2 regions of the Pseudarthrobacter sp. CC12 genome follow, and region 2 is predicted to be linked to the other one. Evidence: riboswitches for the same ligand, from Rfam matches in the RefSeq annotation. Region 2 holds a riboswitch; the other holds the start of a gene.
What was found. A riboswitch is a leader RNA that binds a small molecule or an ion and turns the genes downstream of it on or off. The one in region 2 is predicted to bind glycine.
Positions count from the first base shown of each region.

Region 1 (14,617 bases), on a different contig from region 2:
GGACCGGGAAGTAGTCGTTCAGCCTGGCAGCGACGTAGTTGGCCGCCAGCAGCGCGGACTTGGTGGCCTGAGTCAGGCCTTCCCCGCCCATGAGCTTCACGTAGGCCCAGGAGATCGGCAGCACACCCGCCGAACCGAACCGGGACGCCGAGATGGCTACCCCGTGGCCTTCCTCATGCGCTGCCTTGTTCGCGTCGCCGGGCATGAACGGTGCCAGGTGGGCCTTCGCCGCGACCGGCCCGACGCCGGGTCCCCCGCCGCCGTGCGGGATGCAGAAGGTCTTGTGCAGGTTCAGGTGGGACACATCCCCGCCGAACTTGCCCGGCTGGGCCAGGCCCACCAGGGCGTTCAGGTTGGCGCCGTCGACGTAGACCTGGCCACCGGCAGCATGGACGGCCTCGCAGATCTCGGTCACGTCCGCATCGTAGACGCCGTGGGTGGACGGGTAGGTGATCATGATCGCCGAGAGGACGTCCTTGTTCGCCTCGATCTTGGCCGTCAGGTCATCGTGATTGATGGTGCCGTCCGCGGCGGTGGCAACCACTACGACCTTCATGCCGGCCAGGACGGCGGAGGCAGCGTTGGTGCCATGGGCCGAGGCCGGGATCAGGCAGACGTTGCGCTGCTGCTCGCCGCGGGAGTGGTGGTACCCGCGGATAGCCAGCAGCCCGGCCAGTTCGCCCTGGGAGCCCGCGTTGGGCTGGATGGACACCTGGTCATACCCGGTGATCGTGGTCAGGTCCGCTTCCAGGTCCGCGATGAGTTCGCGCCAGCCTTCGGTCTGGGAGTCCGGGGCGAAGGGGTGGATGGAGGCAAACTCCGGCCAGGAGATGGCTTCCATCTCGGCGGTGGCGTTCAGCTTCATGGTGCACGAGCCCAGCGGGATCATGGTGCGGTCCAGCGCGAGGTCCCGGTCCGACAGCTTCCGGATGTAGCGCAGGAGCTGGGTTTCGGACCGGTACGTGTTGAAGACCGGGTGCTGCAGGTAGTCGGAGGAACGCTCCACGGCGGCCTCCAGCACAAAGCCCTGGCCCTCGCCGCGGATCCCGGCAACGGTGGCGCCAAAGACGTCGGCAACCTCGGCGACGATGGCCGGCGTCGTGGTTTCATCCAGGGAAATGCCCACGGTGTCGGCGTCGACGGGACGCAGGTTGATCCCGCGTGCTTCGGCGGCGGCGACAATCGCGGCAGCGCGTCCCGGGACCCGGACCGTCAGGGTGTCGAAAAAGCTCGTGTGCAGCACCTCCACACCGGCACCCGCCAGCGAGGCCGCCAGTGTTCGTGCATGGCCGTGGGCGGTTTCCGCGATCGCCTTCAGCCCGTCGGGGCCGTGGTAGACGGCGTACATGGAGGAGACGATGGCCAGGAGGGCCTGCGCGGTGCAGATGTTGGACGTGGCCTTTTCGCGGCGGATGTGCTGCTCGCGCGTCTGCAGCGCGAGGCGGTACGCGGGCATCCCTGCGTCGTCCTTGGACACGCCCACCAGGCGGCCGGGCATGGAACGCTCCAGGCCCTTGCGGACGGCCATGTAGGCGGCGTGCGGCCCGCCGAAGAACAGCGGCACCCCGAAACGCTGCGTGGAGCCGACGGCGATGTCGGCGCCCTGCTCGCCGGGAGGCGTTATCAGGGTCAGGGCCAGCAGGTCGGCGGCCACGGTAACCAGCGCACCGCGGTCCTTCGCCGCCGCAATGGTGGCGGACTGATCCCAGACCCGGCCTGAGGCGCCGGGCTGCTGGAGCACGATCCCGTTGATCGCACCTTCAGGGAGGCCCTTGGACAGGTCGGCAACCTCAACCTCGAAGCCGAGCGCCTCGGCGCGGCCCTTGACGATGGCAATGGTCTGCGGCAGCACGTCAATGTCCAGGACGGTCTTGCCGTCGTGGGCGTCTTTGGTCTTGTTGGCGCGGCGCATGAGCAGCACCGCTTCGGCCACGGCGGTGGCTTCATCCAGCAGGGAGGCGTTGGCGATGGGCAGGCCCACCAGGTCCTGGACCATGGTCTGGAAGTTCAGGAGTGCCTCAAGCCGGCCCTGGGAAATTTCGGGCTGGTACGGGGTGTAGGCGGTGTACCAGGCCGGGGCCTCGAGGATGTTCCGGCGGATCACGGCAGGGGTGATGGTGTCGTAGTAGCCCTGGCCAATCATCTGGACCGCGGTCTTGTTCTTGGCGGCCAGCCGGCGCAATTCAGCAAGCACCTCAACCTCACTGAGGGCATCCTGCAGGCGGAGGGCCGTGTCCTGGCGGATGACCTTGGGCACGGCGGTGTCCACCAGGGAATCGACCGTGCCGTAGCCCACGGCTTTGAGCATGGTGTCGGCGTCGTCCTGGCGGCGTGCGCCAATGTGGCGGTCTACGAAGGTGGTGGAGGTTGGGGTAACCGACACGAAGGAACTCCATTTATTCAGGCGGCGCAGGGTACGCCACAGCTATTCGGGTCCCTCCCCGCTCTGTATTGGACCTGAGAGTTTCCGCGTCGCCTGCCTGCGCAGGAACCGCTTGCACCGTCGGTGAGCACAACAGCCGTTCCGCTTCCCCCAAGGGAGGCCGGACAACTGCCTGCTGCTTTCCAGAGGTGCCTCGCCGCGGCGGTACAGGGGCCTGCGAGATTCCTGGGGAGGATTTGCTCCTACGGCGCCTGCCTGTACTTCCGGCAGAACTCTCCCGCCGCAGATCAAAGGCTATTCATTTGTTGGATCATGACGGCCGGTGACAGCCCTCACAACTCTCCATTGTCCTACGCCAGAAGCCCTCCGGCAAATGGAAAACTACCTGCGGAGCCGTTCCAACGCGGCCAGGAGTTCCTCCACGTCAGCGGCTGCTCCGCCTTCCGGCGCAGGGCCCACGGAAAGCATGGCATTGAAGTACAAACCGTCACCCATATACAGGACAGCCCTGGCCAGGCCGGGCCCCACATCCGCAGCAATCTCGTCCAGCCACCGCTGCTGGATGGCGGCGAACCGGCGGCGGGTCTCCTCATGCGCCACCTCGGCAAGCCGCGTGGCGGCCACAATGACCCGGTCCAGAGGAGTATCCGCCCAGACAGAGGAACGGATGAAATACGCGGCGGCACCTTCGCTGGCCGAAGCCATCGCGTCGGCATCCGCCTTGGCCAACCCCTCAAGGCGGTCCAGCAGCACGGCGATGAGCGCTTCCTTGTTGGGAAAGTGGTAGAGGAGGCCACCTTTGGACACCCCGGCCTTACGGGCTACGGCGTCGAGGGTTGCAGCGCGCTCCCCCACTTCGATCAGCAGGGACTCGAAGGCGTCAAGGACCGCATCACGGGCTACAGGCTTTCGGGGCATGCCTTCCATCATGCCCTCCACCGGCAGGGAAGAAGGAATGCTTCGGTTTCAAACTATACCGTCCAGACGGTACAGTTATTACATGACGACCTCCATTCGCCCGGCCTCCTTACAAAGGGACAGCTCCGCCATGCGGCCACCGTGGCGGGATTGGCTCGCGTTGGGGCTGCTGATGTTTCCCGTGCTGCTGGTGGCAGTGGACAATACCGCCCTGACCTTCGCCCTGCCCGCCATCGCCCGCGCCCTGGAACCGACGGGCCTGCAGCTGCTGTGGATCGTGGACGCCTATCCACTGGTCCTGGCAGGGCTGCTGGTATCAATGGGAAGCCTCGGCGACCGGATTGGGCGGCGGCGGCTGCTGGTCGTCGGCAGCCTGGGCTTCGCAGGGCTGTCCGCCGCCACGGCATTCGCGCCCACCCCGGAGTGGCTGATCGCCGGCCGCGCGGCGCTCGGGTTCTTCGGCGCCATGCTGATGCCGTCCACCTTGTCGCTGATCCGGAACATTTTCCCGGAGCCCAACCGCCGGCGGATGGCCATTGCCATCTGGGCTGCCGGATTCTCCGGCGGCGCCGCCCTGGGCCCCATCCTCGGTGGATGGCTGGTGGAGCACTTCTGGTGGGGTGCCGTGTTCCTGGTGGCCGTGCCACTCATGCTGCCCCTGCTGGCGCTGGGGCCGGCCTTCATTCCGGAGTCCAGGGATCCCGCGCCGGGAAGAGCGGACATTCCCAGCGTCCTGCTATCCATGCTGGTCATGGTGCCCACGGTCTACGGCGTAAAGTCAGTAGCCACCGAAGGTCCGGGGCCGGCCGGGCTGGGAAGCATAGCCTTCGGCCTGGCCATGGGCATTGTGTTCGTGCGGCGCCAGCACCGGCTGGAGCACCCGCTGCTGGACATGTCACTATTCCGCAACAGGGTGTTCAGCATGGCCATCAGCGCCAACGTTTTGGCCCTGTTTTCCTTCAACGGGTTCATCCTTTTCCTTGCCCAGCACCTCCAACTCCTGGAGGGGATGACACCGTCGGCGGCGGGCATTGCCATGCTCCCGGCCCTGGCAGCCACAGTGACGGCAGGGCTGGTGGTGGTCCCGCTGGTCCGGAAGGTGCGTCCGGGGTACGTCGTGGCCGCGGGCCTGTCCTTCAGTGCCGTCGGCTACAGCATGGTGGCCTTCGGTAACGACGGCGGGGGCCCGCCCCTGCTGCTGGCAGCATTGCTGGTCCTGGCGCTGGGCGTAGGCACGGCGGAAACCATCTCGAACGACCTCATCCTCGGCTCGGCCCCGCCGGCGAAATCCGGCGCTGCGGCAGCGATTTCCGAGACGGGCTACGAGGTGGGATCGCTGCTGGGGACCGCGGTGCTGGGCTCCATCCTGACCGCGTCCTACCAGCAGAACCTCCGGCTGCCGGCGGGGCTGGAGGCCATGCTGCCCGGAACCTCGCTGCACAACGCCAGGGAAACGCTGGCCGGTGCGGTGGACGCAGCCAACCTGGTGCCGGCACCGCTCGCCGGAGCCCTCAAGGACGCTGCGGCGGCCGCCTTCGATTCCGGCGTGCACGTTACGGCGGCAATTGGGCTGGTCCTCATGGCGACGGCGGCAGTGCTCGCCGCCGTCGTCCTCCGGAAAGCGCCCAAAGCGGCTTAGCGGAACATCCGCAGTATTGCCCGGACAACAGCCAGGCGTCCGGCGCGGCGGGATCCGCCGGCGCCGGACGCCCGTGTGGACTGCCCGCTACTTGGAGTCGGCCGCGGTGACCTTGGCGGTGGGCTTCATGTTTTCCGCCTGCACCATCCAGGCGAACTGCTCCAGCCGGGCGATGAACTCGTGCAGGAGGTCCGCGGAGGTGGGGTCTTCCTCATCCACTTCGTCATGGACCTTGCGCATGGTGCCCACGGCCGCCTCCATGGCAGCGACGATCCGCTCGATGGCATCCGCGGTGCTGATCAGCCCTTCCGGGAACTGGGCCAGGCTGGTGGTCTCGGCAACGGTGGCGCTGCGGCCGTCGGGAAGCGCGTGCAGGGCGCGCATGCGCTCGGCGGTGTCGTCGGCGAACTGGCGGGCAGCGTCCACAATCTCGTCAAGCTGCAGGTGAAGGTCGCGGAAGTTGGTGCCCACGATGTTCCAGTGCGCCTGCTTGCCCTGAACGTGGAGCTCGATCAGGTCCGCCAGGACGGCCTGCAGGTTGTTGGTCAGTGTCGGTGAAGCTTTCATGCATCCTCCTCAATTGGTCCAGTACGGCAGACGCTACCAGCCCCGAACGGCGCGGCGGCAGGGCAAAAGGCAATTTCTCAGTGAGCTTACTAATTTCGGAAACCAGTCATAAACGAATGTGATTCATATTGCGTCTTGCATCACAGGCGGGGCACCCCCATACTAAATGAACGCCATTCATATAGTGACCTCCGTCTCACAGCCTTCCAGAAAGTGGTGCCATGACAGAGACAATCCGCACCAGTACTGCCAAACCCGGCCCGCACGCGCACGCGCCCTCCGCGGACGGCGTCAGCGCCAAGGGACTCAAGGGCGGCCAGCTCGGGCTCCTGGCCGTCGTCGTCCTGGGTATTTCCACCATTGCCCCCGCCTACACCCTCACCAGCGCACTTGGACCCACCGTCAATGAAGCCGGCCTGCAGCTGCCCGTCATTTTCCTCATTGGGTTCATCCCCATGATCCTGGTCTCGCTCGCCTACCGGGAGCTCAACGCCGACTCCCCGGACAGCGGCACCACTTTCACCTGGGTGACCAAGGCATTCGGTCCGTGGATCGGCTGGATGGGCGGGTGGGGCCTGCTCGCCGCCAACATCATCGTGCTGTCCAACCTGGCCGGCGTCGCCGTCGACTTCTTCTACCTTTTCCTCTCCCAGCTCACCGGCTCCCCCGAACTGGCGGACCTCGCGGACAACAAGGCGTTGAACGTCATCACCTGCTTTGTCTTCGTGGCGCTGGCCGTCTGGGTCAGCTACCGCGGCCTGCACACCACCAAGCTGGTGCAATACAGCCTGGTGGGCTTCCAGCTGCTGGTGCTGGGCCTGTTCGTGGCCATGGCCTTCGCCAACTGGTCCACCTCGGAAACAGCAATCCCGTTCAGCTGGGACTGGTTCGACGTCACCAAGATCGAGACGTTCGGACAGATCGCCGCCGGCATCTCCCTCTCGATTTTCGTGTACTGGGGCTGGGATGTCTGCCTGACGGTCAACGAGGAAACAGCCAACGGCAAGAAGACCGCCGGCGTGGCCGGTACCTTGACCGCCGTCATCGTCCTTGCCATCTACCTGCTGGTCAGCATCGCCACCATGATGTTCGCCGGCGTCGGCGATACCGGGAACGGGCTGAACAACGCCGAGAACCACGAGAACATCTTCACGGCGCTGGCCTCCCCCATCATGGGCCCGTTCGCCATCCTGATGTCCCTGGCCGTGCTGTCCAGCTCCGCCGCGTCCCTGCAGTCAACCTTCATGTCGCCCTCGCGCAGCCTGCTGGCCATGGCACACTACGGCGCGCTGCCGGCACCCTTCAGCCGCATCAGCAGCAAGTTCTCCACGCCGGGCTTCGCCACCATCGCCGCCGGCGTCATGTCTGCTGGGTTCTACGCAGTCATGCATGTGGTCAGCGAGAACGTCCTGAACGACACCATCCTGGCCCTGGGCCTGATGATCTGCTTCTATTACGGCCTCACCGCCCTGGCCTGCACGTGGTACTTCCGCCACAGCCTGTTCAACAGCATGCGGCACTTCGTGCTGCGGCTGGTGTGCCCGGTGATGGGCGGCGTGGGGCTGTTCGTAGTATTCGTCCAGACCGCCATGGACAGCCTGGCACCTGAGTTTGGCAGCGGTTCAGAGGTGTTTGGCATAGGCCTGGTATTCATCCTGGGCGTCGGCATCCTGGCCCTGGGCGCCGCGGTCATGCTGGTCATGTCCCGTACGCACCCGGGCTTCTTCCGCGGCGAAACCCTCAAGCAGGACACCCCGGCGCTGGTGGTTCCGGAATAACTTCCAACCCAAAAGGTGCCGCGCCCCCACCGTGGCCCGGCACCTTTTCGGTGTGGCGGCGACGGACGGCTCACCAGTAGTGCGCCACGTCGATGACCAGGCGGGAGCCGGCGCCCGGACCGTCAAGGGCGAACACCCGGAACGGGAGGCGGGCACGGACGCCCACGCCGATGGTGGACTGGCCCTCGAAGCTTCCGGCCCAGACCACCTGGCGGAAGGTCTGGTATCCGGAAACGTCGGAGAGCCCGGCCTTGTCGGCAGGTGTGTAGGTGGGCTGGCCGTTGGCGTCGTAGGCAGGCGCTTTGACGACGACCTGCAGCCGGGCGCCGCCCCGGGTGGGCACGATTGCGCCCGAGCCGTCCTGGATGACCTGCGGGACGTAGCGCACGGTGTAGCCGGGGGCCGGCGCGCCGCCCAGGTCAACCACCAGCCGGTCAAAGCAATAGTGCTGCCCGGTCCGGACGTTCGTCACGGGCACGCGGCCCATGGCGCCGTCCGACTTGATCAGCGAACCCCATGTGAGTCCGCAGTAGGGAGCCGCGGAGGCGGGCCCCTCGACGACGATTCCCAGCCCGACCGCCAGCAGGATGGCCGCGAGCCAGATGGAGAACTTTTTCATTGTGGTGCCACCCAAAATAAGGGCTATTGGATGCTTCCAGCGTAGGAGCGTTGGCGGGCGGAAACGAGGTCCATTTTGATAACGACGGCGTCCGGGGACAAAGAAGCGCCGGCCACCTCGGGTGAGGTGGCCGGCGCCGGGAAAACCAGGATGGGATTCTAGCCTTCGCAGTCGCGGCAGTACTTCAGGCCGTCCTTTTCGCGGGCGACCTGCGAGCGGTGGCGGACCAGGAAGCACGACGAGCAGGTGAACTCGTCCGACTGTTCGGGAACCACAATGACCGTCAGTTCCTCATTGGACAGGTCTGCGCCGGGCAGGTCGATACCTTCAGCGGTGTCGTTCTCGTCGACATCGATAACCGCGGTCTGCGCGTTGCCGCTCCGTGATGCCTGGAGGGCCTCGAGGGAGTCAGCCGGCGACTCTTCTTCCTGCTTGCGTGGAGCATCGTAATCGGTAGCCATAGCATGTTCACTTTCGTTGCTGCGCAGCGCCATTTCAGGCACCTCAGTGAAGCAGTTTAGGGCATGATCCCTCTACCGGCGCAATAGTGTGCTTAACCAGACACTGGGCCGGTTTCTGCCGTTGTTCCTGCGTGCTCCGAGCGGGCGTGGCCGGCTCCGATGGACACCCCGCTCAAGGCCGGCAGCCAGCCCCAGCGGGTGGCGTCGGCCATGGCACCGGCAGCGTCCGTTTCGCAGTCGAAGGTGACGGAGTCCAGCAGCCAGTCGCGGAGGCGGATGAGCAAGGTAGCGGTCATGCCTGAAAACTACGCAGTTATTGTTGTGGCCACGTTTCGCGCGGGTCTCCCGCTGATTAATTCGGCGCCGGCCACGCTACGGGGCGGGTGGCGCCGTACTTCTGCGCACGATGAGCTCAGGCTCCACCACCAGGGTCCGCGGCCCGTCCCCGCCCTGGAACGCGGTGAGCATCATGTCCATGCACCGCCGGCCCAGCTCTTCGAAGTCCTGGCGGACCACCGTCAGGGGCGGACTGAAGTAGCCGGCCTCCGGCTGGTCGTCGAAGCCCACCACCGAAACATCCTGCGGCACCCTGATGCCCGCCTCGTTCAGGGCACGCAGGACCCCAAGGGCCATCTGGTCGTTGCCGACGAAAAGGGCAGTGGCGCGGCGGCCGGCAGCCAGCCGCCGGCCGATCTCGTATCCGCTGCCCGCGCTCCAGTCACCCTCGGTGACCAGGTCTGCCGCGAGCCCGGCCGAGCAGAGGGCTGCCCGCCAGCCCTCGGCGCGGGCTACGGCGTCGATCCAGTCCTGCGGCCCCGCAACGTGTCCAATCCGGACGTGCCCCTGGGCGATGAGATGTTCCACCGCCAGTTCGGCGCCGCGCCGCTGGTCCACCTTGACCCCGCCCACGGTGTCATTGCCGTCAGGTCCCACGGCCACCACCGGCACTCCGATGGGCAGTTCCGCCAGGGCAGCCAGCGTTTCCAAATGCGGGACGATGACCACGATTCCGTCCACCGACTGGTCCAGGAAGTGCCGGACGGCGTCCAGGATCGCGTCCCGGGTGACCTCGCGCAGCGCCGCGACGCTGACGAAGTAGCCGGCATCCCGCGCAGCCCGTTCCACCCCGAGCAGGGTATTGGCCGGGCCGTACTGCGAAAGCTCGCTGCCCAGGACACCGATGATCTGCGAGCGCCGGGTGACCAGGCTTCGGGCGGCAGAGTTGCGGCGGTAGCCGAGTTCCGCGATCGCAACTTCCACCTTCCGGCGGGTGCCGGGACTCACGTTGGGGTGGTTGTTGACCACCCGTGAGACGGTCTGGTGCGATACCCCGGCACGTGCCGCCACATCCTCGAGCCTGGGCAGCCGCCGCGGGACGCTGTCCGTCACGGGGTTCCCGTCCCTGGCCGCCGCCGGGACCTTTGCCACCGGATCAGATCCCGCCGGCCAGTTTGTAGTAGGCGGCGTTCCAGTTCAGGTCCTTCTTGAACTGGCGGATGGTGGTGCCCTGGTCGATGGTGAGCAGTTCCGTTTTGGCTATTTCGGCGAAGTCCTCGAAGACGTCCATGCCCACCTGGGTGGAGAGCACGGTGTGGTGGGCTGCGCCGGCGGTGAGCCAGGCGGCGGCGGAGGTTGCGAAGTCCGGCTTCGGCTGCCAGAGAGCGCGGGCCACGGGGAGGTTGGGCAGCGGCTGGTCGAGCGGGACGACGTCGACGGCGTTGGCCACCAGGCGGAACCGGTCCCGCATGTCGGACAGGGCGACGACGACGCCCGGGGATGCGTCGGCGTCGAACACCAGTCGGACCGGGTCTTCCTTGCCGCCGATGCCCAGCGGGTGGATTTCCAGGCGCGGCTTTGCTGCCGTCAGGGAAGGGCAGACTTCGAGCATGTGGGCGCCCAGGATCTTCTCGGACCCGGGCTCCAGGTGGTACGTGTAGTCCTCCATCAGGGAGGCACCGCCGGGCAGGCCCGCGCCCATCACCTTCGCGGCGCGCACCAGGATGGCGGTCTTCCAGTCGCCTTCGGCGCCGAACCCGTAACCGGCGGCCATGAGCCGTTGCACGGCGAGCCCGGGCAGCTGGCGGAGGGCACCGAGGTCCTCGAAGGACGTGGTGAACGCGGCCGAACCATTGGCTTCGAGGAACCTGCGCAGGCCCAGTTCGATCCGGGCGCCGTACCGCAGCGATTCGTGCCGGGCCGCGCCTGCGCGAAGCTCCGGCACCACGTCGTAAAGGTCCTCATACTCGGCCACCAGCGCGTCGACGTCGGACTCCGCCGCGCCGTGGACGGCGTCCGCGAGTTCGTTGACGGACCAGGTGTTCACCGCAACGCCGAACCGCAGCTCGGCCTCGGTCTTGTCGCCTTCGGTGACGGCGACGTTGCGCATGTTGTCGCCAAAGCGGGTGAGCTTCAGGGTGCGGACGGCTGCCCAGCCAGCGGCGGCGCGCTGCCAGGATCCCACCTGGCGGGCGACCTCGGGGTTGGAGACATGCCCGACGACGGTCTTCCGGGCAATGCCCAGGCGGGACTGGATGTACCCGAACTCGCGGTCACCGTGTGCTGCCTGGTTCAGGTTCATGAAGTCGAAGTCGATGTCCGCCCAGGGCAGGTCCCGGTTGGCCTGGGTGTGCAGGTGCAGCAGGGGCTTCCGCAGGAGGTCCAGGCCCTGGATCCACATCTTGGCGGGGCTGAAGGTGTGCATCCAGGCCGTCACGCCGATAACCGAGTCATCGGCGTTCGCCTCCAGCGCGGTGCGGCGGATGGCATCCGAGTCGGTGAGCACCGGCTTCCAGACGATCCGCACGGGCACCGCGGAGGAGGCGTTGAGCTGGTTGGCGATCTCCTGCGACTGCGCGGCCACCTGCTTGAGGACTTCCTCGCCGTAGAGGTGCTGGCTGCCGGTGAGGAACCAGACTTCGTAGCCGTCGAGGGAAGTGGTTGCAGCGGTACTCATGATTCTCCTGGAAAGATTTTCTGGCCGGTTGGTGGCCGGTGCGTGTTATTGGCCGTAGACGTTCTGGTAGCGGGCGTAAAGGGAGTCGATGTGGGCCTGGTCGATGGGAAGCGGCTCGCCCAGCTGCCGGGAAATGTGCACGGTGCGCGCCACTTCCTCGCACATGACGGCGGCCTTGACGGCGGCGCGGGCATCCTTGCCGATGGTGAAGGGGCCGTGGTTCTGCATCAGGACGGCCGGGGACGTGGAATTCTTCAGGGTCTCCACGATCCCATGGCCAATCGAGTCGTCACCGATCAGGGCGAAGGGTCCCACCGGGATGGAACCGCCGAACTCGTCCCCCATCATGGTGAGCACGCAGGGGATGGCCTCGCCCCGGGCAGCCCAGGCGGTGGCGTACGTTGAGTGCGTATGCACCACCCCGCCCACCTCCGGCATGTGCCGGTACACGTACGCGTGCGCGGCGGTGTCCGACGAGGGCGACAGCGCGGGATTGCCCCAGTCCACCGTGCCGCTGCCGCCAACATTGGTGCCCCTGACCGGGGTGCCGTACAGGTCCGTCACGATCATCTGTTCCGGGGTCAGGTCCTGGTAGGCGACCCCGGAGGGCTTGATGACCATGAGGTCGGTGCCCGGCACCCGGGCGGAAACGTTGCCTGCGGTCCACACCACCAGTTCGTAGCGGGTCAGCTCGGCGTGCAGGGCGCACACCTCCGTCCGGATCCGGGCGATGGTTTCCAGGAGGCCGGTTCCGGCGCCTGTTCCGGCGGTCATGCGGACACCCCCACGGTTGCTTTGGCGGCGACGCCTGCTCCGGGCCGGGCCGCCTGGGCGGCCTTGCGCTGGATGGCCTTGAGCCGGTGCATGACATCGTTGCTGCCCCGGCCGAAGTAGTCGTGCAGGGTGCGGTACTCCTGGAACAGTTCGTCGTAGGCGGCCGCGTTTTCCGGGATTGGGGTGTAGACCTCGCCGGGCTCGGCGCCCATGGCCGCGGCGGCTTCGCGGATGTCCGCGTATGCTCCCGCTGCGACGGCGGCGTGGATGGCAGAACCCAGTGCCGGTCCCTGTTCCGAGCCGATGGTGGACAGAGGCAGGCCGGTGGCATCGGCGTAGATCTGCATCAGGAGCCGGTTCTTCAGCAGCCCGCCGGCAACGATGAATTCCTTGACCGGGACTCCGGCGTCGCGGAAGGCGTCCACGATGGTGCGGGTTCCAAAGGCCGTGGCTTCCAGGAGGGCGCGGTAGGTGTCCTCGGGCCTGGTGGCCAGGGTTTGGCCCACCACCATGCCGGATAGCTCGTGATCCACCAGGACCGAGCGGTTTCCCGAATGCCAGTCGAGCGCGATCAGGCCGTGCTCCCCGATGGCCTGGCGGGAAGCCAGTTCGGTCAGGTACTCGTGGATCCCCAGCCCGGCGTCCTTGGCGGCCTGGTGGTATTCGGGCGGGACGCCGTGCCTGGTGAACCAGCCAAAGATGTCCCCCACCCCTGACTGTCCTGCCTCGTAGCCCCACAGGCCCGGAACGATTCCACCGTCCACGGCGCCGCACATGCCCGGCACTTCCCGCAGTTCGCTGCCGTTCATGACGTGGCAGGTGGAGGTGCCCATGATCGCCACCAGCTGGCCGGGCTCCACGGCCTTCGCGGCCGGGGCGGTGACGTGGGCGTCAACGTTTCCCACGGCCACCGCGATGCCCTCCGGCAACCCGGTCCAGGCGGCGGCCTCCGCCGTCAGGGTGCCGGCGGCATCACCCAGCCGGCCGATGGTGTGCTCCAGCTTGGAGCTGACAAAATCCTTGAAGTCAGGGTTGAGGGCGGCCAGGAACTCTTCAGACGGATACCGGCCGTCCTGGTAGATGCCCTTATAACCGGCGGTGCAGGCGTTGCGGACATACCGGCCGCAGAGCTGCCAGACGATCCAGTCCGCCGCCTCCACCCAGTGGTCCATGGCGGCGTAGGCCTCCGGATCCTCCTCCAGCAGCTGCAGTCCCTTGGCGAACTCCCATTCGGAGGAGATCAGTCCTCCGTAGCGGGGAAGCCAGTCTTCGCCGCGTTCGGCGGCGAGCCGGTTGATCCGGTCGGCCTGGCCCTGCGCAGCATGGTGGCGCCAGAGCTTTACATAGGCGTGCGGACGGTTCGCGAAGCCGGGCAGTTCGTTCAGGGGTGTGCCGTCGGCCGTGACCGGCACCATGGTGCAGGCGGTGAAGTCGGTGGCAATACCGACGACGGCGGCCGGGTCGATCCCGGCGTCGGCCACGGCGGCGGGGACAGCGGTACGGAGGACGTCCCGGTAGTCGTTGGGCACCTGAAGTGCCCACTCCCCGGGAAGCCGGGCGCCGTCGTCGCCCGCTGTATCCCGGGGCAGGACGTCGGTGACCACCGCGTGGGCATACTCATGGACGGCGCTGCCCAGTTCCTTGCCGTCCCGGACACGCACCACCACGGCGCGGCCTGAAAGGGTTCCGTAATCCACTCCGATGACGCAGTGGTCATGGCTGGGCTCGGAGCTGGACGTGGTCAGCGCATCTGGCATGGGGGTTGCCTCCGTCCGGGAGGCATGGGCCTCATTACCGGGTTTGTAGGGGTCAGGGTGGAGCTACGTGCTGCAGCTAGTGTGAACGCTAACAAACTGGAAGTCAATGAGCTGGAAAGTTTTCGGGGATTCCGGCTGGACACTCTTGTTAGCGTTCACAAATCAGTCTATATTGAACCGACACATCAACAATGTGGCCAGGACCAGGGAGCATAGGTGCTGCCTGGTCCACCAACGCTTCGTGGCAGTGCTGCCGCGGAAGGAGAAAATGGTGAGAATCAAGAAACTGATGGGCGCGGTGGCCCTCGTCGTCGCCCTGACGGTGGGCGCCACCGGTTGTGGCTCCCGCGGCGGGGCCAGCGAATCCAGCGGTGCCGCGAAGCCCAGCGATTCACTGGTAGGCATCTCGATGCCGACGCAGACTTCCGAACGGTGGATCGCCGACGGCGCCAACGTGGAAAAGTCCCTGAAGGACCTCGGCTACAAGACAGACCTCCAGTTCGCCAATGACGACATCCCCACCCAGGTCTCGCAGATCGAGAACATGCTGACCAAGGGCGCCAAGGCCCTGATCATTGCCGCCATTGACGGCACCACCCTGACCGACGTCCTGGCCAAGGCCAAGGAGCAGAACGTCAAAGTGATCGCATACGACCGCCTCATTAACGGCACGCCGAACGTCGACTACTACACCACGTTCGACAACTACACTGTGGGCGTCCAGCAGGCCACTTCGCTGTTGACCGGCCTCGGCCTCGTTGATGCCAG
Region 1 covers NZ_JARDJH010000042.1:1,858-16,474, forward strand. Annotated here, with positions in the region: gene gcvP (aminomethyl-transferring glycine dehydrogenase) at 1-2,383, opposite strand, end outside; glycine riboswitch at 2,576-2,673, opposite strand; gene PV772_RS20045 (TetR/AcrR family transcriptional regulator) at 2,765-3,301, opposite strand; gene PV772_RS20050 (MFS transporter) at 3,384-4,940, shown strand; gene PV772_RS20055 (DNA starvation/stationary phase protection protein) at 5,028-5,507, opposite strand; gene PV772_RS20060 (APC family permease) at 5,729-7,285, shown strand; gene PV772_RS20065 (hypothetical protein) at 7,356-7,904, opposite strand; gene PV772_RS20070 (DUF4193 domain-containing protein) at 8,063-8,365, opposite strand; gene PV772_RS20075 (hypothetical protein) at 8,458-8,661, opposite strand; gene PV772_RS20080 (LacI family DNA-binding transcriptional regulator) at 8,738-9,754, opposite strand; gene araA (L-arabinose isomerase) at 9,798-11,318, opposite strand; gene PV772_RS20090 (L-ribulose-5-phosphate 4-epimerase) at 11,364-12,092, opposite strand; gene araB (ribulokinase) at 12,089-13,849, opposite strand; gene chvE (multiple monosaccharide ABC transporter substrate-binding protein) at 14,118-14,617, shown strand, end outside.
Region 1: linked by a shared signal. The riboswitch ahead of gcvP (aminomethyl-transferring glycine dehydrogenase) and the one ahead of PV772_RS21855 (methylenetetrahydrofolate reductase) in region 2 are both predicted to bind glycine.

Region 2 (14,617 bases):
CGGAGTTCTGGTTCGCGCTCATCAAGATCATTGCCATTGCTGCGCTGATCATCGTTGGCCTGTTCATGATCTTCACCGGTTTCCAGTCCGACGCCGGCCCTGCCACCTTCACCAACCTGTGGAGCCACGGCGGATTCTTCCCGAACGAGTTCATGGGCTTCGTGGCGGGCTTCCAGATCGCCGTCTTCGCCTTTGTGGGAATCGAACTGGTGGGAACCACCGCCGCCGAGGCCAAGAACCCGGAGCGGAACCTGCCCAAGGCCATCAACTCCATCCCCATCCGCGTGCTCCTCTTCTACGTAGGCGCCCTCATCATCCTGATGGCAGTCACCCCCTGGACCGAGTTCAGGGCCGGCCACAGCCCCTTCATCGCCATGTTCTCCCTGGCAGGCCTGGGCGCCGCAGCCACCATCGTCAACCTCGTGGTGCTTAGCTCCGCGATGTCCTCCGCGAACTCCGGCATCTACTCGACCTCCCGCATGGTCTTCGGCCTTGCCCAGGAAGGCGACGCACCTAACGTGTTTGGCAAACTGTCCCGGCGGAAGGTGCCCCAGAACGCACTGTTCCTCTCCTGCGTGCTGCTGCTGTCCGGCGTCGTCCTCATGTATGCGGGCCAGGACGTGGGCAAGGCCTTCGACATGGTCACCACCGTCTCAGCTGTCTGCTTCGTCTTTGTCTGGTCGATCATCCTGGCCAGCTACATCGCCTTCCGCCGCCGCCGGCCGCACCTGCATGAAGCATCGAAGTTCAAGATGCCCGGCGGTGTTGCCATGGTCTGGGTTGTCTTCGCCTTCTTCGCTTTCGTGATCTGGAGCCTCACCACCCAGCCGGACACCCTGGTGGCCCTGCTGGTCACGCCGGTCTGGTTCGTCCTGCTGGGCGCCGCTTGGTTCGTCCTCCGCCGCCGGCCCGCACACCAGGCCCGATTTGCCACGTTCCAGGCTGAACTGCAGGCAGACCAGGACTTCACCGACGCCGCATCCGGCCAGGCCGCCCGTCAGGTTGCCGCCGCAGAAGCGGGGGAAGAGCGGGTCAAGCGGTGATCGGCACGGAAGCCCGCATGTCGCAGGCCAGCACGGCCACGGCCCGGCAGCGCCAGGCCGTGGCTCCGGAAACGGGCAAGGAATTCGTCCTGACATTCCATTGCCCGGATGCGCTCGGCATCGTCCAGGCGGTGGCGGCCTACCTGCTGGAGCAGGAATGCTACATCGTGGACATCAAGCAGTTCGGGGACCGCGCGAGCGGCAGGTTCTTCATGCGGATCCACGTCACCGCGCAGGTAGAGGTGGAACTCGACCGCCTCCGGGCCGGTTTTGAGCAGGTGGCCCAGGAGTGGCAGATGGACTGGCGCCTCGAACGCCACGGCCGCAAGCAGCCCATCCTGGTCATGGTGTCCAAATACGACCACTGCCTCAACGACCTCCTGTTCCGCGCCCGCAGCGGTGAGTTGCCCGTCCGGATTGCCGCCGTGGTGTCCAACCACCCGGACCTGGAACCCCTTGCCGCGTGGCACGGTGTCCCGTTCCACCACATCCCGGTCACGCCCGATACCAAGGCGGAAGCTGAGGGGCGCCTGCTGGAACTGGTGGACCAGTACGCAGTGGAACTGGTGGTGCTGGCCCGCTACATGCAGGTGCTCAGCGATGAAGCCACTACGCGCCTCAGCGGCAAGGCCATCAACATCCACCACTCGTTCCTGCCCAGCTTCAAGGGCGCAAAGCCGTACCACCAGGCGTACGAACGCGGTGTCAAGACGGTGGGCGCCACTGCCCACTACGTGAACTCGGAGCTGGACGAGGGGCCTATCATTTCGCAGCAGGTCATCGAGGTGGACCACACGTATTCCGCTTCAGACCTGGTCACGGTTGGCCGCGACGCCGAATGCAAGGCGCTCACGAATGCCGTCCGCTGGCACGCTGAAGGGCGGATAGTCCTCTCCGGCAACCGGACGGTCATCCTCCGCTAGTTGCAGGCCCATCCACGCCGCCGGCGCTGCACTCCTCCCAGGCGGAGGGGCAGGCGCCGGCCGCCGTGGCACCACATTTGAATACAGCCTTTCGAGCTGTGGCGGGAGAGTTCTCCCGGCCATCACCGGGCAGGCGCCGTAGGAGCAAATCCTCCCCAGGAATCTCTCAGGCCCATGTACCGTCACGGCGAGGCGACTCTGGAAAGCAGTGCTGCTCCGGCAGTACTCACCGACGGTGCAAGCAGGCCCTGGCTGGGTTTGCGGAATCTCTCAGGTCCAATACAGAGCGGGGAGGGACCCGATCCATGCCGAGCCACCCGTGGCCGGCCAATCCTGGAGTTCCTCATGACGATTCGATCCCTCATGGCACCAGCCGCCGCATCGATCCCCGCGGCAGGACAGGCCTCCGGTTCCGGGGCAGCGCTGCCCGTCCGGATGCAGGTCAATCCCACCGAGGACGTTGCCGCCCTCGTCCAGGCACACGCTCCCGCCGGCACGGCCCTGACGGTGACCTGCCTGCCGCGCCAGGGTGTGGGGCCGACCATCCGGACAGCCATCGAGCTTGCCTACCTCGGCTTCGAGGTTGTCCCGCACCTGGCCGCACGGAGCATCGAAAGCCGTGGGCAGCTGGCCGGTGTGGTCCGGAACTGCCACGATGCCGGAATCACCGAAGTATTCGCCGTCGGCGGTGACGCATGGGAGCCCGCCGGGCCCTATGACAGCAGCCTTCCGCTGCTGGAGGACCTCGCCGAGCTGTCCGGCGGCACCATCCGGGCCGGTGTGGCGGGCTACCCGGAAGGCCATCCCGGCCACAGCGAACTGCATATGCTTGATGCGTTGCTGGAAAAGCAGCATCTGGCCTCATCCGTGGTGACGCAGCTGTGCTTCTCGGCCTCCCGCATCCAGTGGTACGCAGAAATGCTCCGCCGGGAAGGGGTGCGGCTCCCTGTCTGGGCCGGAGTTGCCGGCACCGTTCCACGGGCGCAGCTCATTCGTGCCGCACTGAAAATCGGTGTGGGCCCGTCCCTCAAACTCCTGAATCGCAGGGGCCCGCTTGGCCGCCGCCTGCTCAAGGGCGGCCTCTACTCACCGCAGGCGATCCTTGCGGAGCTGGAGGGCGGCGGGGTGGTGGAGGGGGTGCACCTGTACACGTTCAACAACCTGGCGGGCACCGGCAGCTAGGGACGAGCGGCGGGGAAGAACCAAGTGCCGGCCGGAAAGTTCAGCATGCTTAGTGTTTGTCCACATAGGATGGATAAGCACGGCAGCCCACCCGCTGCAGGTCGATTTGAATGAAGGTGACCATGGCCAGGCGCAGCAATCCCGCAGTACGAATCGCACAGGAAACCGCCCATAACGCAATGTTCGATGCCGAGGGCAAGCCCAAGCCCGGCGTCCACAACATGCTCCTGAAGGCAGTGCAGGTCCAGCGGCCCTTGGTGGTGGCCTATATCCGCCGGCTCCAGAAGAAGCATCCGCGGGCTACCGCAGCGCAGCTCGCAGACATCGCGGAGCGTGACTACCTTAGGGCGGTGGCCGGCGGAGGTGCCTTGGTGGGCGCCACCGCCGTCGTCCCGGGTGTGGGTACCGTCGCGTCGCTGGGACTGTCTGCGGCCGCGACGGTTGGCTTCCTGGAGGCGACAGCCCTCTATGCGACGTCGCTGGCCGAGCTCCACGGCATTCGCCTCACCAACCCGGAGAAAGCCGGCACCATGGTCATGGCCATCATGCTGGGCGAGGAAGGAACCGCCCTGCTGGGAACCCTGAGCGGACAGGCGGCCGGCGGAGCAAAGCCCGCGGACGTCTGGGGAAACGTGCTGTCCAGGTCCTCGATCCCGGGATTCGGCAGCGTCCGGAAGCGGATCCAGAACGCCTTCCTCAAGAACCTGCTCAAGCGGCAGGGCACCGCGCTGTTCGGACGGGCCCTGCCCTTCGGCATAGGGGCGGTTGTGGGCGGAGCCGGTAACCTCGTGATGGGCCGTGCAGTGGCCAAGAACGCCCGGGAGGCGTTCGGACCCATGCCGGACACCATCCCCGGGGAGCTGACCGCGGCTGCCGGGCCGGACAACCTGACCCTGGAAGGCAACATCCTTGGATCTCAACGCTGACGTAGGCCAATCATTCGGTTCCTGGACCACGGGAGGCGATCCGGCGATGTTCCAGCTGGCCACCAGCGCCAACGTCGCGTGCGGCCTCCACGCGGGCGACCCCGTCACCATGCTGGACAGCTGCCGCGCCGCCTACGAACTTGACGTCACCGTGGGTGCGCACCTTGGCTACCGCGATATGGCCGGTTTTGGCCGCCGCTCGCTGGACATGAGCTTTGATGAGCTATTTGGCGACGTGCTGTACCAGTTGGGCGCGCTCGACGGCGTCGCGCATGCCGTGGGTGCCTCGGTGGACTACGTGAAACCACAGGGTGCGCTGTATGACACGCTGATCCACGACGCTGAGCAGGCTTCCGCGCTCGTGGCGGCCGTGAATGCCTACGATCCGGGGCTGCCCATCCTTGGATTCCCCGGCTCGGAGCTGTTGAAGCAGGCCAAGGAGGCCGGCCACCCTGTTTTCACCGAGGCCTACGCCGACCGTGCCTACTTTGCAGACGGAACCTTGGTGCCGCTGTCCGGGGAAGACGCCGTGTTGAACGACGTCGACACGATCGTTGAGCGGGCCGTGCGGTTGGCAACAAAAGGCGAAGTGGTGGCGGTTGACGGTTCGGTGGTCAGGGTCCAGCCGGACTCCCTTCACCTGCCCGGCGGCAGCCCCGCAGCCTTGGAGGCGGCGGCCCGCATCCGGGCAGGTCTTGAGGCCGCAGGCGTGGAGCTGGAGGCCTTCGCTTAAAAGGCGGCGGTGTGCTCCGGCCCCGGGGCGGCTAACCGTTGGACTGTCCAGGGCTTGCATCATCCCGACGGCACTAATGGCGCCGCCAGGAGTTCGGCCCAGAGTGGATCGTCGGGTGACAGATCGTTGATGTCCACGTACCGGTCGTCGTCGGGTTCCCCCTGCGGAAGGTTTTCGAGGCTGGCCTCCAGGCACTGGCATTTACCGGCAGCTTCCCGTTGCAGCCATGGTGGCAGGCTTCCCGGTGGCCAGTGGGTTGGTTCTGCATCCTGCTGTTCGGGGTTGTAGTGGCGCCCGGTGGGTGATGTCCAGCCCGGTGGGTCCTTGCTCGTGGCCGGATCCGGGGTCCATTGGCTGTGGTGTTTGAGCCGATGGTGTTTGGGGCAGAGCTGTGCGAGGTTGCTGGTTCCGGTGGTGCCGCCGTGTTCCCACGCTTGGAGGTGGTCGGTTTCGTTGTCGGGGGTGCGGTTGCTGCAGCCGGGGAACGTGCATTTGCCGTCGCGCATCCTGATCCAGCGTTTGATGGTTTCGGTGAGCCGGTAGTTCTTCCGCCCGATTTCCAGTGGCGCCCCGTCCTGTGGGTCGACGAGGACCCGGTAGAACGACTCCGCGCCACCGGCGACGAGTTTGCGGGCCATGGATGCCGGGATTGGGCCGAAGCCGTCCAGCACTGCTGGTTCGTCGGTGAGGCCGAGGAGCGAGAACACGGGCACGGTGACCAGGACGTCGGCCCGCGGCGCAGGGACCTTCCCGATCCCGGTGACACCCTGCGTGCCCGGGGCGGTGCCGGTGGACCCCTCACCCGCCGCCTGGCCGGCGCCGAGCAACAGGGATGCGGCGATGTCGGGGCGGAGCTGGCTAAGCGTGCGGGGTTCGTCTGGTCCCTGGAGGCCGCGGGCGGTGGCGGTGGTCCGGTTCCAGATGGCGCACGCGGTATCGCCGGGAAGGTAGAGGGAGATCCAGGCCATGCCATCCTTGTCCGGGATGTATTCCATCCGCCGGTCCGCCACCCCTTTCGCATGGCGCTTTTGGATCGATTCGGGGTGGTGGCGTTCCCGCCAGCCCCGGACCTTGGCCCGGAACCGGGACGGGACCAGCTCACCGGGCGCGGCACCCCGGGCCGGATCGGGCGTGGCGGGGTCGAAGAAGTGCGCCACCAGCCCGGCAGCCCCGACAGCGTCAAGGCCTTCGGTTTCGTCCGCGACAATCCGGGCGTGCTGCCACGACATCACGCCCGCGGCCAAGGCGTTCATGACGGGCGGTAGGGAACAGATCCGGCGCGACTGGTCCACGAACGCCCCGGCGGCCGCGGAGCTGATGGTGAGGACCCCGGCGATCTCCTCCACCACCGACATCTGCGCGTAGGTACGGTCCGTGTCGGACGCGTCCGGGGGAGTCATCGCTTGCTGCAGTTCAACGGCACGGGCAGCCCGCCGCGACTTTACCGCGGCCAGCTGCGCTTCGAGCCGGGCCATCACCTCCAAGCCTTCAAGACACAGCTCATACCGCCGCTGCAACACATCCACACCGGCACCAACACTGGCACCGGCTGCCAGGGACGCGTCCTCCCGCTCCAGCGCATCCAGGGCAGTAACAGAGGCACGAACACCCTCCAACACCACCCCAACACCACCGCTGAATTCCATATGGACATCATCCAACGACCCACTGACATTGAAACGAAGCCTTTGGCCGCCAAAGCCACCTTGCGCCAACGGTGCCCCACCCTAAAAACCGGGCGCCGTCGTCGTACGCATTCCCGCTGCGCAGGCTCCTCCCCGCACCCCGAATATGCGGCGCGAAAAGGAATCTGCGCAGCGAAAGATCCCGAAGGGGCTACCCGAAGATGAGTTGCGCCACCGTGAAGATCGCCAGCCCGGCCAGGGACCCCACCACGGTGCCGTTAATGCGGATGAACTGCAGGTCCTTGCCTACCTGGAGCTCGATCTTCTGCGAGGTTTCCTCGGCATCCCACCGCGCCACGGTGTCCGTAATAACGCCGGCAATGTCCGAACGGTAGGTGCGGACCAAGTACCCGGCGGCGTCACCGATCCATGCGTTGACCTTCCCGGCCAGTTCGGGATCGTCCACGAGCCGTGACCCAAAGTCGCGCACCGCGGCCTTGAACTTGATGGTGAGTTCGCTGTCCGGATCATCCACGGCACCCAGCAGCGCGTTCTTGACCGTGCCCCAGGTCCGGGAAGCGAGCTCGCGCACCTCGGGATCACCCAACACCTGCGCCTTGATGTCCTCCGCGCGGGCAATCATCGCCGGATCGTGCTGCAGGTCCTGGGCGAGGTCGTTCAGGTATTTGTCGATCGACTGGCGCACCTGGTGGCGGGGATCGGCCTGTACCGCGCGCACGAACTTGAGGATTTCGAGGTAGACCTTGTCGCCCACCAGGCCGTCCACGAACTGCGGAACCCAGGTGGGGGAGCGGTCGGACACCAGGCGGGTGACGGTCTCGTGGTTGTCATCCACCCAGTCCGCGGCGCGGTCCACCAGCAGGTCCACCAGTGTGTGGTGGTGCCCGTCGTGGAAGACCCGCTCCGCCAGCCTGCCCACCGGCGGCCCCCACGGCGGAGCGAGGAGATGCTTGCGGACCATGCCCTCAATGACGGCCTGGACGTCGTCGTCATTCAAAACCTTGAACGCGCCACGGATCACCGCGGCACCTTCCTTGGCCACCCGGTCGGCGCCACCGGGCGCTGCCAGCCAAACACCTGCCCGGCGGGCAATGTTGACGCTGGCCAGCTTGTCCTGGACCACCTGCTCGGAGAGGAAGTTGGTCTCCACGAACTCGCCCAGGGAGGCGCCGATCTGGTCCTTGCGGCGCGGAATGATGGCGGTGTGCGGAATCTTGATGCCCATGGGGTACTTGAACAGGGCCGTCACAGCGAACCAGTCGGCCAGTGCGCCCACCATGCCGCCCTCAGCCGCCGCACGAACGTACTGCAGCCACGGATACTCCTTTTGCAGGGCGAACGCGAAGACAAAGATCACGGCCATGGCGATCAGCAGGCTCAGCGCCAGCAACTTCATTTTCCGCAGCGCTGCCGCCTTTTCGGCGTCACCGGCACCAAGCTGGCGGCTTACGACGGCGCCTGCCGCCATAGTGCCCGGCCGCGGCTCCCGCGCTGGTTCGGTGGGTGCTTCCTGCGTGGTTGGCCCAGTAGTTGCCTCAGAGTTCACCTGCATGTGCCAAGCCTAGCCCTGAAGGCGGGGGCCGGTCGGCTACCGTGTGTCCATGACAATTGACGAGTCAGTGCCGCAGCGGCCGCTGGTCTTTGCCCACCGCGGTTCCAGCGGCACGTATGCCGAACACACCCGTGCCGCCTACCTCCAGGCCCTGGCCGACGGCGCGGACGGAGTGGAGTGCGACGTCCACCTGACGCGCGACCAGCACGTGGTCCTGCTCCATGACGCCAACCTGGACCGCACGTCGGACGGCACGGGTCCGGTGGCCGAGCGGACGCTGGAGGAGTTGCGCCAGCTGGACTTCTCGTCCTGGAAAGGCGTCCGGATCCCCGAAACGTTCGGGGCACGCTCCGAACAGCTCCTGACCCTTCCGGAACTGCTGGACATCCTTCGCGGCGCGGGCCGGCCCATGAAACTCGCCATCGAGCTCAAGCATCCCAGCCCGTACCAGCTCAAACTTGAGGACCGGGTCCTGCAGGTGCTCCGCAGCGAGGGCTGGGAACCGCAAAGCTCAACCGTGGACAACGTGGCCGTGACCTTCATGAGCTTCAGCCCGGATTCAGTCCGCCACCTGCTCCTCTCCGTACCGCCGCAATATATTTGCCAGCTGGTGGACGACCTCACCATCCATGAAATCCGTGGCGGCCTGGGGGTTGGGCCGATTACCGGCGGGGCCATCGCGAACCTGATGAAAGCCACCCAGTTGGAGGGCGAACGGATCCTGGACGACTGCGAGGTGGGCATGGCCGGCCCCGGCATCGAATACGTCAGGGAACGCCCTGAGACAGTCCGCCGCTGGCTGGACTCCGGCCGCCGCTTCAGGGTGTGGACCGTGGACTCCCCTGAGGACGTGTCGCTCTGCCGGGAATTGGGCATCCAGGAGATCACCTCAAACGTGCCGGCGCGTGTCTTGGAACAGCTCCACGCGGCCGCACCGCAGGGAAAGTAGCGCGGACATGGGCGCCCGCGGCATGCCCCCCGCGCCCCGGTGGTGGGCGGGGAAGCTCGACGTCGAAGGCTTGGCGCTGCAGTCGGTGGAAGCCGCGGCCCAGGCGCTGAACCTGTACTCAGGGATGCCGGGCCGTTTCAGCACAACACCCGACCTGACAGCGCCCGCCTTCGATTCCTTCGGGCACCTCCGGATTGCGGGGCGCAAGCCGCAGGGCTTCGCGCCCCTGTCCGGCTTCCGGAAGACCGCTGACGGCTGGATCCGGCTTCACGCCAACTACCCCCACCATGAGCAGCGGCTCCTGCACGCGCTGGCTGCCATTGGCGCGGAGGATGTGGACAGGAAACTCCGCTCCATGGCCGCGCTGGACGCCGAGGCCGCAATCCAGGAACAGGGAGGGATAGCCGCGGCCGTCCGGACCCGCAGTGAATGGCTCGCAACCGAAATGGGTCGGGCGGCCGGCTCGGGACCATGGATTGCGGTGGAGCATGCGGACGGCACCACTGGTGGCTTGGGACTGCGGGAAGCTGCAGAAGGAGCAGGCGCCGCTTCCGGCACGGGACGCGGCGCCAGGGACCTGCCGCTGGCCGGGCTGCGGGTGCTGGACCTGACGCGGGTCATCGCCGGCCCAGTCGCTACCCGGCTGCTGGCCGCGCTCGGGGCAGACGTCCTGCGGATCGACCCGCCCGCCTTTCCCGAGATCCAGGACCAGTTCGTGGACACGGCGTTTGGCAAGCGCAGTGCCGTACTCGACCTGGGGCAGTCGGCAAGCCAGGGAAACCTCCAGCAACTCCTGGCCGGCGCGGATGCCGTGGTCACCGGCTACCGGCACGGTGCCCTGGACCGTTTTGGCCTCAGCGGGCGGGAGCTGCTGGCAGCCCGTCCGGAACTGGTAGTGGTCACCTTGGACAGTTGGGGAAGCGCGGGGCCCTGGAGCGGCCTGCGCGGCTTCGACAGTATTGTCCAGGCCGCCTGCGGAATCGCCAGCACTTACGGCATGGAGGACGACGGCGGCTGGCGCCCGGGTGCGCTGCCGGTCCAGGCGCTGGACCACGCCACCGGCTATGGGGTGGCCGCGGCCGCAGTCCGCCTCCTGGCCGCCCGCCGCCGGACCGGGTTGGGCGGTACCGCGCACCTGTCGCTGGCGCGTACCGCGGAGGAGCTGTTTTCCCTGACCGGTGGGCAAGACCCCGACAGCATGAGTGGCCCAACCAGCACGGAAAGCCCTGCTGGACTGCGCACCCCAGAATACCGGTCCGTGGCCAGCAGCTATGGGGAGCTGCGCTACGTTGGGCCGCCCCTGCTTGACGCGGGACACCCCCTGGATTTTCAGTCACCGCCGCCACCATATGGCAGCTCGCAGCCTGCCTGGCTGGAAGGCCGGGCAGCGCAGCCGTGAGGCCGTCGCCGCTGTGCCGCTTGCCAGCGCTATGACCCCGTCGCCGCTGTGCCCTAAGCGCCGGTTTCCGGGCCGCGCTGTGGCTGTGGTTGAGTGGTTCCATGTCTTTTCCCAGGTCCGGCACCGCTGCTAAGGGCTTGTCCGCTCCGTCCCAATCCATCCACGGCCCGGCCCTGCGGCATCTGTCCGCAGCGGCCATGGGAGCCCTTCTCCTGGCCAGCGCAGGCAAGCATTTCCGGGACCCAGGTTTTTACCGGGACGTCGTTCCCGGGTACCTGTGCCGGCAGGACGCGGTGCCGGGCGAACCCCGCAGCAGCACAGCCCAGCATCCTTGGGCCGTCCTGTCCCGGGATGAATGGATCGCCCTGAGCGGTCTGCTGGAGCTCGCCGCCGCCGTCGGAATCCTGCTCCCACCCACCCGAAAGCCCACGGCCACTGCCCTCACCGCCATGTTCACGGCATTCCTGGCCGGGCATGTTGATGCCCTCCTGGGGGCGTACGGGCCGCAGGGCACGCCCCGCCGGCGGAAGATCCATGCCGTGCGGCTTCCCCTCCAGGCACCGCTGATCTTGTGGGCCTGGAGCCTGCGAAAAGCCGCCGTGCCCGCGGTCAACCCGGGAAGCCGGGGGTGAAGCTGCTGGCTTCGCCGGCGGTGAAGGTGGGCATCTCCATCAGTATTGCCACCGGTCTTTACGGCGTATCGTTCGGCGCGCTGGCGGTCACGTCCGGGCTCAACTTCTGGCAGACCATGGCGCTGAGCCTGCTCCTCTTCAGTGGCGGCTCCCAGTTCGCGTTCATCGGGGTGGTGGCAGGGGGCGGTTCAGGCGTTGCCGCGATGAGCGCGGCCACCCTCCTGGGCATGCGCAACGGCATCTACGGCATGCAGTTGAACGCGCTGCTCCGGCCCACCGGCTGGCGCAAGTACATCGGAGCGCAGCTGACCATCGACGAATCCACGGCCACCAGCACGGGCCAGACGGACCCGGACGAACAGCGCCGCGGCTTCTGGACCGCAGGCGTAGGGGTCTACCTGCTGTGGAACCTCTTCACGGCCGTGGGCGCGCTGGCCGGCAGCGGGTTGGGCGACCCCAAGCAGTGGGGCCTTGACGGGGCCGCCGTCGCCGCCTTCCTGGCACTGCTCTGGCCCCGACTCAAAGGACGCGAGCCGATCGCCATCGCGGTGGTTTGTGCAGTGGCGACGGTGGTTGCCGCCCCCTTTGTCCCGGCGGGCGTGCCCATCCTGGTGGCCGCGATCGTTGCTGCGGTGGTGGGCTGGTTCAGCCACGGCCGCCGCGACGAAGGCCTTGAGCCGGACGTCGAACCCTACGGCGACCACGGCCATCACCCGGGCGGCGCCCGTCTCCGGGGCAGGGGCGTCCGCAGGGAAGCCGGCCGCAGGGGAGCTGCGGACCCGGAGGAGGGCAGGTGACTTTGTGGATCTGGCTGCTCATCGCCTGCGTGCTCGCCTACGCCTGGAAACTGGTGGGCTACTTCGTCCCCGCCAAATTCCTTGAGGATCCGCGCACCTCACGTGTCGCGGGAACAATGACTATCGGCCTGCTGGCCTCGCTGACGGTGGTGAACGCGGTGGTGTCGGGGCAGGGACTCGCCGCGGATGCCAGGCTGGGAGCGCTGGCCGCGGCCGCGATCGCCCTGGTACTGCGGGCTCCATTCCTGGTGGTGGTGATCGCCGGTGCCGGCACGGCGGCGCTGCTGAGGATGCTGGGGTGGAACTGATCTGTTGAATCCACTCCGGGGCATGGTGACGTGGGTCACTTCCCCGGTTGGGTGCCAGTTGTACTATGGGATCGGCTTATGCAGTTGGCCATGGAATTCCTTATTGAACGGCACCCATGGAAAATCAGCTGCACCCTGCGGGCGGCTTGGCGGGCAGAATCCGCCAAAAGAACGCCCGACGGCGGGCGGGCCTTCCCGCCAAACGGTTCTTCAGGCGCTTTTCCGGACTTTCGGACGTGCCGGAAGAGGAACTGGAAATTCTCTCCCAACGGCTCCGCGCGGCACTCGACCTGGATCCGTCGTCGTCCGTTCCGGCCCTTCAGGCCCTGCTGCGGGAGGAAATGCGCAGGCGGGCAGATGCAGCCCAGGCCTAGTGGCCCAACATTCCGGCAGCCATCTGTGATGCACTGGATGAGAGGCAGCCCACACCCAGGCGGCCACCGAAGGAGGATTCGAGATGGACGAACAGTCACGGCCTGTTGAGCCGCATGGCGGCCAGGGCACCGAGGATACCCGCAGGAACGCCAAGGACGAACAAGGCGCGGGGGTACCGGCAGAACAGTCTGCGAAGTCGCGGGCCACCTATTTGGACCCCCGCGGCTCGGAATCAACGCGCGAGCTGCGCGACACCGCCAGGCGGCGGCGGGATGCGGAGGAGAAGCTCCAGCAGCACCTGATGGAAGCGAAGGACCACGTTCCCAACGAGTTCCATGAACACCCCGGCCACGGCTACCAAGGACACGGGCACGCCGAACACGGGCACCTGGGCGCTGGGCACGCGGACGGGCCATCCGCGCAGGAGCAGCCCGGCCACGCGGACCCAGGGTCGCAGCACCAGGAAACCCCGCCGGCTGGACAACGGCCCGGCGGAGACCCCCACGCCGGGGACAGCGCCGCCGGTGAACCCGGTGCGGAGAAGCGCTGACCCAGCTAGGGGAATCGGGACGAACGGGTAGCTAGGCTACCCCGTGCGCCGCGCCGTCAGGGGAGACGGACCGGCGGCCGCATTCCTCCACGCCCATCTCGTACCAGACCTGTGCGCCAAACTCGGGTTCGGGGGTATCGAGGTTCTGGTACAGCGCGTCGAGCAACTCGACCAGCTCGCCGGCGGTCAGCTCGGGAAGGACTTCCTCCGGCCCGCGCGGATCCGTCAGGTAGTGGAGAAGCTTTGAGTGGTTCATGGCAGTGCGGCCGTTGTCTGGGGGGCAGGCGCAAAGTGCATGGGGTTGCTCCAACGTGGAAGTGCTGAGGCTGGCTGCCTAACCCCACCTCCGAGTTTATTGCACGTACCTGCAGGTAACAATGGGGCCCGACTGGTGACCTGACTCCCTCGGCGGAACAGCCTGGCAGCGGGATTCCGGCACCGGAGCTGCGCCCGCCGGCCTCGCCCGGCATGGACTGGCCGGCAGGCTTACTGCATGCTATTCAGCCCGGCTGGCCCGGCGTGGTGGTGGTGAACCCAGGGGCGGCGGGGACGGGGACGAACACCGGAAGCGGTCGGGATGGCCGGACTGTGCGGATGGCGTCCTCCACCAGCGCAAGCGGCCTGCGCCAGGCATCGGACCCCGGTTCCATGGTGTCCACCACACCGATCAGCATGGCCAGCAGCCGAAACATGTCCGTCATGGAAATGTCAGGGCGCAGGCTTCCCTGGCCCTGCCCGCGGACCAGAAGCACTCCCATGGATTCCATCAGCGATCCGGTGATCCCGGTGAGGAGCTCGCGCCGGCCCGCCACCGCACACAGCAGGTTGGCGTCGTCGCTCGCTGCGGCCATCAGGGCTTCGAGGACACGCAACATGCCTGCGGCAGCATCGATATCGGCGAGGGCGCCGTCCATGACGGGGTCCACGGTGAGCCGGAGCTGCCGGTTGAGCGCCGCCAGTACCAGTTCTTCCTTGTCAGCGAAGTTTCGGAATAGGGTTGCCGGGCCAACGCCGGCGGTGGTTGCGATGGTCTGGAGCGGTACCTCCGGGCCGAACTCGCGGAAGCACTGGCGCGCCGCAGTAATGATCTTGTCCACGTTCCGCGCTGCGTCTGCGCGGAGGGGCTTTCGGGTGACTGCGAGGCTCATGCCAAAAAGGGTAACAACGGAGACTGCCGCCACCATGGTTACTTCGGGGTAGCCGCTTATGTGACGCAGCCGGCCGTGCGGACCGGCCCTGCGGCTGCCTGCGGGCACGTGGGAGACTGGGGAGCATGTTGCTTGCATTTTCTGTTGCCCCGTCAGGCGTTCCCACCGAGGGCTCCAGGCCCAACGACGCGTCAGTGCACGACGCCGTTGCTGCCGCAGTGAAGATCGTCCGCGAGTCCGGGTTGCCCAATCAGACGGATTCCATGTTTACCACCATAGAAGGCGAGTGGGACGAAGTGTTCGACGTGGTCAAGCGCGCCACCGAAGCCGTGGGCCGGTACGGCAGCCGCGTTTCACTGGTGATCAAGGCGGACATCAGGCCCGGGTACAGCGGCGAGCTGACAGCGAAGGTTGACCGCCTGGAGACCGCACTGGCGCAGGAGCCCTAAGCGTC
Region 2 covers NZ_JARDJH010000054.1:7,222-21,838, forward strand. Annotated here, with positions in the region: gene cycA (D-serine/D-alanine/glycine transporter) at 1-1,043, shown strand, start outside; gene purU (formyltetrahydrofolate deformylase) at 1,061-1,966, shown strand; glycine riboswitch at 2,059-2,158, shown strand; gene PV772_RS21855 (methylenetetrahydrofolate reductase) at 2,312-3,148, shown strand; gene PV772_RS21860 (hypothetical protein) at 3,271-4,074, shown strand; gene PV772_RS21865 (5-oxoprolinase subunit PxpA) at 4,058-4,807, shown strand; gene PV772_RS21870 (DUF222 domain-containing protein) at 4,867-6,453, opposite strand; gene PV772_RS21875 (DUF445 domain-containing protein) at 6,644-8,005, opposite strand; gene PV772_RS21880 (glycerophosphodiester phosphodiesterase family protein) at 8,055-8,954, shown strand; gene PV772_RS21885 (CoA transferase) at 8,962-10,353, shown strand; gene PV772_RS21890 (hypothetical protein) at 10,551-10,985, shown strand; gene PV772_RS21895 (AzlC family ABC transporter permease) at 10,982-11,782, shown strand; gene PV772_RS21900 (AzlD domain-containing protein) at 11,779-12,090, shown strand; gene PV772_RS21905 (hypothetical protein) at 12,207-12,464, shown strand; gene PV772_RS21910 (hypothetical protein) at 12,548-13,015, shown strand; gene PV772_RS21915 (hypothetical protein) at 13,047-13,271, opposite strand; gene PV772_RS21920 (TetR/AcrR family transcriptional regulator) at 13,516-14,163, opposite strand; gene PV772_RS21925 (thiamine-binding protein) at 14,289-14,612, shown strand.